DNA from 2 places in the Micromonospora sp. AKA38 genome. Region 1 is predicted to be linked to the other one. Evidence: riboswitches for the same ligand, from Rfam matches in the RefSeq annotation. Region 1 holds a riboswitch; the other holds the start of a gene.
What was found. Region 1 has a riboswitch for thiamine pyrophosphate ahead of TPA0908_RS11130 (ECF transporter S component). Riboswitches for the same ligand answer to the same signal wherever they lie in the genome.

Region 1 (3,395 bases):
GCGTACCGGGCTTCCAGCTCCGCGTTGTGCTCGTCGCCGCCGGTGATGTTGGCGGACAGGTAGACCGGCGGCCGCTCTCCCGCCGCCACCAGCCGGGCCACCACCTCGACGGTGATCTGCTGGGCCAGCAGCGCCGCGGTGATCGACGAGACCGCGCCGACCGCGCCGCCGCCGGGCAACGGCAGCGTCGCGTCGCCGTACGGGGCGCCGTTGTCCAGCACCACGTCGGCGAAGTCGGCCAGCTTCCGCCCGGACGGGTGCCGCGAGGTCATCCGCGCCGAGTGCCGCGCCGAGGTGATCGCCACCAGCCCGTGCCCGCGCTGCTTCACGATCGACGCGAACTCGACCATCGCCCCGTTCACGCCCGAGTTGGAGGCGAGCACGAACACGTCCGGCGGCCGAACCGGGGCCAGCTCGTAGAGCCGGCGCGCCACCGCCGGCTCGCGTTCCAGCTTCGGACCGAGCACGTCGGCCGGCTCGCCGCCGTGCAGTACCAGGTCGCGCAGCGCGATGCGGTTGGTGGGCACCAGCCCGCCGGCGCGGCCGGCGATCTCCATGGCGAGCGCCTCGGAGTGCCCGGTGCCGAACGCGTGCACCACCCCGTCGGCACGGAGCGCCGCCACGATCAGATCGGCCGCCTCCGCCACGTTCCCCCGCTGCTCGGTGGCCACCTGCTGCATCGTCGACGTCACCGTCGCCAGGTACGCCTCGGCGCTCACCGTCATGCCTCCTCCGTCCCTCGGACCCGGGCCAGGACCGCCTCGGCCAGCGGGCCCGGGGCCTCGTCGGGGATCCAGTGGCTGACGCCGGCCAGGGTCACGAACCGGTAGTCGCCGGTGACGTGTCCCGCGCACGCCTCGGCGGCGGTCCGGCCGACCGCCACGTCCTTGTCGCTCCACACGTACGTGGTCGGCACCGCCACCGGGCCGACCGCCTTCATGTCCGACCCGCTCATCGCGCGGTACCAGTTCAGCGCCGCGGTGAGCGCTCCCGGCTCCCGCATCGGGTCGGCGTACCGGGCGACGGTGGCCGCGTCGCCGACGCCGCGCAGCATCCGGCGCAGCACGGCGCCGTGCAGCGCCAGCAGGACCTTCTCCGCCTTGCCCGGCATCCGGAACAGCGCCATGTAGGCGGACTTGGCCTTCTGCCGGGGATCGTTGGCGAGCGCGTGGCCCATCGCGGCCGGGTGCGGCACCGACACCGCGGTCAGCGTCCGCACCCGCTCCGGGTGCGCCGCCGCCAGGCCCCAGGCCACGATCGCGCCCCAGTCGTGGCCGACCACGTGTGCGGCGGTCACCCCGAGCGCGTCCAGCACGGCCGCCGCGTCGGCCACCAGCTCCGGAATCCGGTACGCCTCGACCGCCGCCGGCCGCGCGCCGGGCGAGTAGCCGCGCTGGTCGAGCGCGTACGTGCGCAGCCCGGCGGCGTGCAGCGCGGGCGTCACCGCGTCCCACTCGCCGGAGTGCTGCGGAAAGCCGTGCAGCAGCAGGACGGGGTCGCCGCCCTCGGGGCCGCCGGTGCGTACCTCGAACGTCAGATTTCGCGTCTCGACCCGCATGATCGCCAGCCTACCGACAGTCGCCCTGCTGGGCCCGGCCCCGACGTCGGTGCTAGCGTCTGCGACGAGACAACTTCACATCCGACAGGGGAGCGCACAGCGCTGAGAGTGCGGGCCGGTGCCCGCAGACCCTCGAACCTGATCTGGGTAATGCCAGCGCAGGGAGTTCGGTCGACCTCCAGCCGCGTCGACGTCCGGCATTCCGGGCGCGGCGTGCGTCTTCTCCTGGTTCCTCACCACGAACTGGGAGCCACCGTGAACCACACCGACAGCAACCGCTGGCGTACCGTCGACATCGTCGTCGCCTCGGTCATCGCCGTCGCCTTCGGCGTCGTCTTCTGGGCCTGGGGCCTGCTCTGGAGCGCCACCGACGCGGCGTTCGCGTTCTTTCCGCCGGCGCAGGCGGTGCTCTACGGCGTGTGGCTGATCCCGGCGGTGCTCGCCGGCCTGATCATCCGCAAGCCGGGCGCCGCGCTCTACTGCGAGACGGTGGCCGCGATCGTCTCCGCGCTGCTGGGCAGCCAGTGGGCGGGCATCGTGATCCTCCAGGGCCTGATGCAGGGCATCGGCGCGGAGTTGGCGTTCGCCGCGTTCCGCTACCGCTCGTTCAAGCTGCCGGTGGCGGTGCTGGCCGGCGCGCTGACCGGCCTGGGCGCGGCGATCTTCGACTTCGTCTACTGGAACAAGGCGTACGAGCTGACCTCCTACCGCATCCCGTACGCGCTCATCACGATCGTCAGCGCCACGGTCGTCGCCGGCCTCGGCGCCCACCTGCTGACCCGCGCCCTGGCCAACACCGGCGTCCTGGACCGTTTCCCCGCCGGCCGCGACCGCGCCCTGGTCTGACGGCGTCCGCCGTTGATCAAGGAGTTTGCGTCGGCGGCGGGCGGTTTCCCTGACGCGAACTTCTTGATCAACGAGGCTGGGGAGGGGGTGGCGCGGTGAGCGGGGTGGTTCTGCGGGGGTTCGGGTGGCGGCACGGGGGGCGGAAACGCTGGGCGGCGCGCGGGGTGGACCTGCGCGTCGAGAGCGGGGAGCGGGTGCTGCTGCTGGGGGCGTCGGGGGCCGGGAAGAGCACGCTGCTGGCGGCGCTGGCCGGGCTGCTGCCGGAGGACTCCGGCGAGCAGGAGGGGACCGTCGAGATCGACGGGCTGGACCCGCGCAAGGCCCGCGAACGCGTCGGTGTGCTGTTCCAGGACCCGGAGACCCAGCTCGTGATGGCCCGCTCCGGCGACGACGTCGCGTTCGGGCTGGAGAACCGCGGCGTGCCGGCCGGGGAGATCTGGCCCCGGGTCGACCACGCGTTGCGCCGGGTCGGCTTCCCCTACCACCGGGACCGCCCGACCGCCGCGCTCAGCGGCGGCGAGCAGCAGCGGCTGGCCCTCGCCGGGGCGCTCGCGCTGCGGCCGGGGCTGTTGCTGCTCGACGAGCCGACCGCCAACCTCGACCCGGCCGGCGCCGCGCTGGTCCGCCGCGCGGTCGCGGACGCGCTCGACCCGGACACCACGCTGATCCTGGTGGAGCACCGGGTCGCCGAGGCGCTGCCGCTCGTCAACCGCGTGGTGGTGCTGGAACCGGGTGGCGGCGTGCGCGCCGACGGGCCGCCCGGCGCGGTCTTCGCCGCGCACGGCGAGGCGCTCGCCGCCGCCGGGGTCTGGGTGCCCGGGCACACCGTGCCGCCGCGACACGCCACCGCGCCGGCCGGCGACGTGCTGCTCACCGCCGACCGGCTCGGCCTGCCGCCCCGGCTGGCCCCCACCGACCTCCGGGTACGCGCCGGCGAGGCGCTCGCCGTCCTCGGCCCGAACGGCGCCGGCAAGTCCACGCTGGCACTGCT
Region 2 (3,395 bases), 650 kb from region 1:
GGGTGGGCAACTCGGTGAGTGGAACGCTATGGCTGTCTCCGGGGGGATTTGACGTTCATGGCGTTCCACTCACGGGCGGCGTTCCGCGAGGGCCTGGCGGACTAGGGCGACGGTGGCGGTTGGGCGGCGCAGCACGTCGTCGGCGGTGAACCTCAGCACGATCCAGCCGGCCGCGCGGAGCGCGTTGAGGCGTGCCACGTCCCGCCGGAACTGGGCCCGTTGCCGGTGGTGGTCGCCGTCGTACTCGACCGCGAGGCGCAGCGCCGGCCAGGCCAGGTCCACCCGGGCCAGGAAGTGCCCGCCGGCGCGCACCTCATGCTGGGCGGTCAGCGGGCCGAGGCCGGCGTCGAGGAGGAGCAGCCGCAGCCGCGTCTCCATCGGGGACTCGCTCAACGGCTCGGCCAGCGCCAACACCTCGCGTAGCAGCGGTGCACCCGGCCAGCCCGGGTGTTCCGCGGCGTAGGCGCGCAACGCGGTCAGTTCCACCACCCGCCGATGCAGCAGCGCGTCCACGGCGACCAGCGCCTCCGCCCGGGGACCGGCGCGGCCCAGGTCGAATGCGGTACGCAGCGGTGTGGTGACCGGCAGTCCGGCGAACCGGATGCGGTCCCGCTCCGGTAACGGCGACCGGATCACGCGTAACCGCGGATGCGGGCGCAGCCGAACGGCCGTCGGCAGCAGCGCGGTCACCGGGGCGTTCCGGGCGAGCAGGTCCGCGCCGAACAGGTGGGCGGCGCTGCGGCCGGCCAGCGCGGCGTCCGGCGGCAGCCGCAACCCGACCGCGTCGCACCACATCCGGTGGTCGTCGGCGCGGTATGCGTCGCGGTGCACGTACACGTCGGGCAGCAGGCGGACCCACGTCGGCCCGCGCAGCATCGGCCGGGTGAAACGTCCGTCGGCAACCGCTCGGCTGGCTCGGAACGGCCACGCGGACAGGTCGCGCGGGACGCGGGCGTGAGTCGACATCCCGGCAGCGTGCCGTGACTCGACGGTCACCCGCCGTCCCGGTCCGCCGGGTGGTGCGGTCCTGGGAAAAAACTCACCCGGTCTTCCGTACGGCGGGGAGGCGTCGTACGGTAGGCCGCAAGTGACCCACGGGAGCCCGGTGTGGACCGGGCTGAGAGGGGGGCTGACAGCCCCCGACCGTTGAACCTGATCCGGGTAATGCCGGCGCAGGGAGGAGCGTTGCCGTGCCGTCCCTGGGACGACTGCATCTCATCACCGACACCCGCCCGGGGCGGGATCCGCTCGGCGTGCTGCGCGCCGCCCTGCCGGTGGGCCGCGCCGAACTCGTCGTGCAGGTCCGCGTGACGGACGACGCCACCGACCGGGAGGCGTACGAGCTGGCCCGCCGGGTGGTCGAGGCGTGCCGGCCGTACGGCACGTGTTGCCTGGTCAACGACCGGTTGCACGTGGCGCTCGCGGTGGGCGCGGCCGGTGGCCACGTCGGGGCGGACGACCTGCCGGTGGCCGCCGCCCGCCGGGTGCTCGGCGTCGACGCGGTGCTCGGCGCGACCGCCCGGGAGCCGGGCACGGCCCGGTCCGCGGTCGCCGCCGGAGCGAGCTACCTGGGCGTGGGCCCCTGCCATGCCACCGCCACGAAGCCGGGGCTGCCCGCGCCGATCGGCCCGGACGGGGTACGCGCGGTCACCGACGCGGTGACCGTGCCGGTGATCGCCATCGGCGGGGTGACCGCCGCGGCGGTGCCGGCGTTGCGGGCGGCCGGGGCGTACGGGGTGGCGGTGGTCGGCGCGCTGTCCGAGGCGGCCGACCCCGCGCACGCCACCGCCGAGCTGCTCGGTGCGCTGACGTGTTAAGCGGGGGCCCCTCCTCTACCGAATGCGTTAACAGGGGGCCCGTCCTTTCCGAGGTGGGGGTGGTGGGGGCGGGGCCGGTGGGGCTGGCGATCGCGTGGCGGTGCGCGCAGCGCGGGCTGCGGGTGAGCGTGTACGACGACCGCCCCGGGTCGGGCGCGGCGCGGGTCGCCGCCGGCATGCTCGCCCCGGTCGCCGAGGCGTACTTCGGTGAGCGGGAGCTGACCGGGCTGCTCGTCGGGTCCGCGGCCCGGTGGCCGGCGTTCGCCGCCGAGCTGGCCGAGGCGAGCGGCGTCGACCTGGGCCACCGCACCGAGGGCACGCTGGTGGTCGGGCTCACCGCCGACGACCTGGCCGAGGCGGGGCGGCTGTGGTCGTACCAGCAGGGTCTGGGGTTGCCGATCACGCCGCTGCGCCCGTCGGCGCTGCGCGACCGCGAGCCGGCGCTGGCCACCCGGGTGCGCGGCGGCGCGGTCGCGCCCGGCGACCACCAGGTCGACCCGCGCCGCCTGGTCGCCGCGCTGCGGGTCGCGGCGGAGCGGGCCGGCGTGACGTTCCGGCCGACGCGGGTCGGCACGCTGTCCGAGGTGGACGCGCGGGTCACCGTGGTCGCGGCCGGCTGCGGCGCGGCGGCGCTGACCGGGCTGCCGATCCGGCCGGTGAAGGGTCAGGTGCTGCGGCTCCGCGCGCCCGCCGGCGGTCCGCCGGGCTTCCGGCACGTGATCCGGGGGTACGCCGACGGCGAGCCGGTCTACCTGGTGCCCCGGGCCGGCGGCGAGGTGGTGGTCGGCGCCACCGTGGAGGAACGCGCGGACGTCGAGGTGACCGCCGGCGGTGTGCTGCTGCTGCTCCGCGCCGCCGCCGAGCTGGTCCCCGAGCTGACCGAGTACGCGCTGGTGGAGGCCGTCGCCGGGCTGCGCCCGGGCACGCCGGACAACGCGCCGGTGATCGGGGCGCTGCCCGGCCGGCCCGGCGTGCTCGCCGCCACCGGGCACCACCGGCACGGCATCGTGCTCACCCCGGTCACCGCCGACCTGGTCACCGAACTGATCGTCAACGGCGAGCCGGATCCGGCGCTCGCCCCCTTCAGCCCGGCACGGTTTTCGAAGGAGCGCCTGTGGAACTGATCGTCAACGGCACGGGGCGGACGCTGCACGACGGCGTCACGCTCGCCGAGGTGGTCCGCGCGGTGACCGGTCAGCAGCGCGGCCTCGCGGTCGCGGTCAACGGCGAGGTGGTGCCGCGCGGCGGTTGGCCGGCGAGCGTGCTGCGCGACGGCGACTGCGTCGAGGTGCTCAGCGCCGCGCAGGGCGGGTGACCGGGATGTCCCTGGAGATCGGCGGCGTGCCGCTCGGCTCCCGGCTGGTGCTCGGCACCGGCGGCGCGGCCAGCCTGGACGTGCTGGAGGCGGCGGTCCGGGCGTCCGGCACGGAGGTGGTGACGCTGGCGCTGCGTCGGGTCGACACCACGCCGGGTGGCGCGGGCGGGCTGCTCGACCTGCTGGAGCGGTGCGGGGTACGGCTGCTGCCGAACACGGCCGGCTGCCGGACCGCGGTGGAGGCGGTGAAGACGGCGCACCTG

Region 2: linked by a shared signal. The riboswitch ahead of thiE (thiamine phosphate synthase) and the one ahead of TPA0908_RS11130 (ECF transporter S component) in region 1 are both predicted to bind thiamine pyrophosphate.

The regions. Positions count from the first base shown of each region.
Region 1 is NZ_BNEI01000003.1:581,285-584,679, forward strand. Features, by position in the region: gene TPA0908_RS11120 (SIS domain-containing protein) at 1-725, opposite strand, end outside; gene TPA0908_RS11125 (alpha/beta fold hydrolase) at 722-1,558, opposite strand; TPP riboswitch at 1,635-1,741, shown strand; gene TPA0908_RS11130 (ECF transporter S component) at 1,814-2,404, shown strand; gene TPA0908_RS11135 (ABC transporter ATP-binding protein) at 2,500-3,395, shown strand, end outside.
Region 2 is NZ_BNEI01000003.1:1,227,574-1,230,968, reverse strand. Features, by position in the region: gene TPA0908_RS14190 (DUF559 domain-containing protein) at 70-966, opposite strand; TPP riboswitch at 1,085-1,196, shown strand; gene thiE (thiamine phosphate synthase) at 1,191-1,817, shown strand; gene thiO (glycine oxidase ThiO) at 1,811-2,941, shown strand; gene thiS (sulfur carrier protein ThiS) at 2,932-3,132, shown strand; gene TPA0908_RS14170 (thiazole synthase) at 3,138-3,395, shown strand, end outside.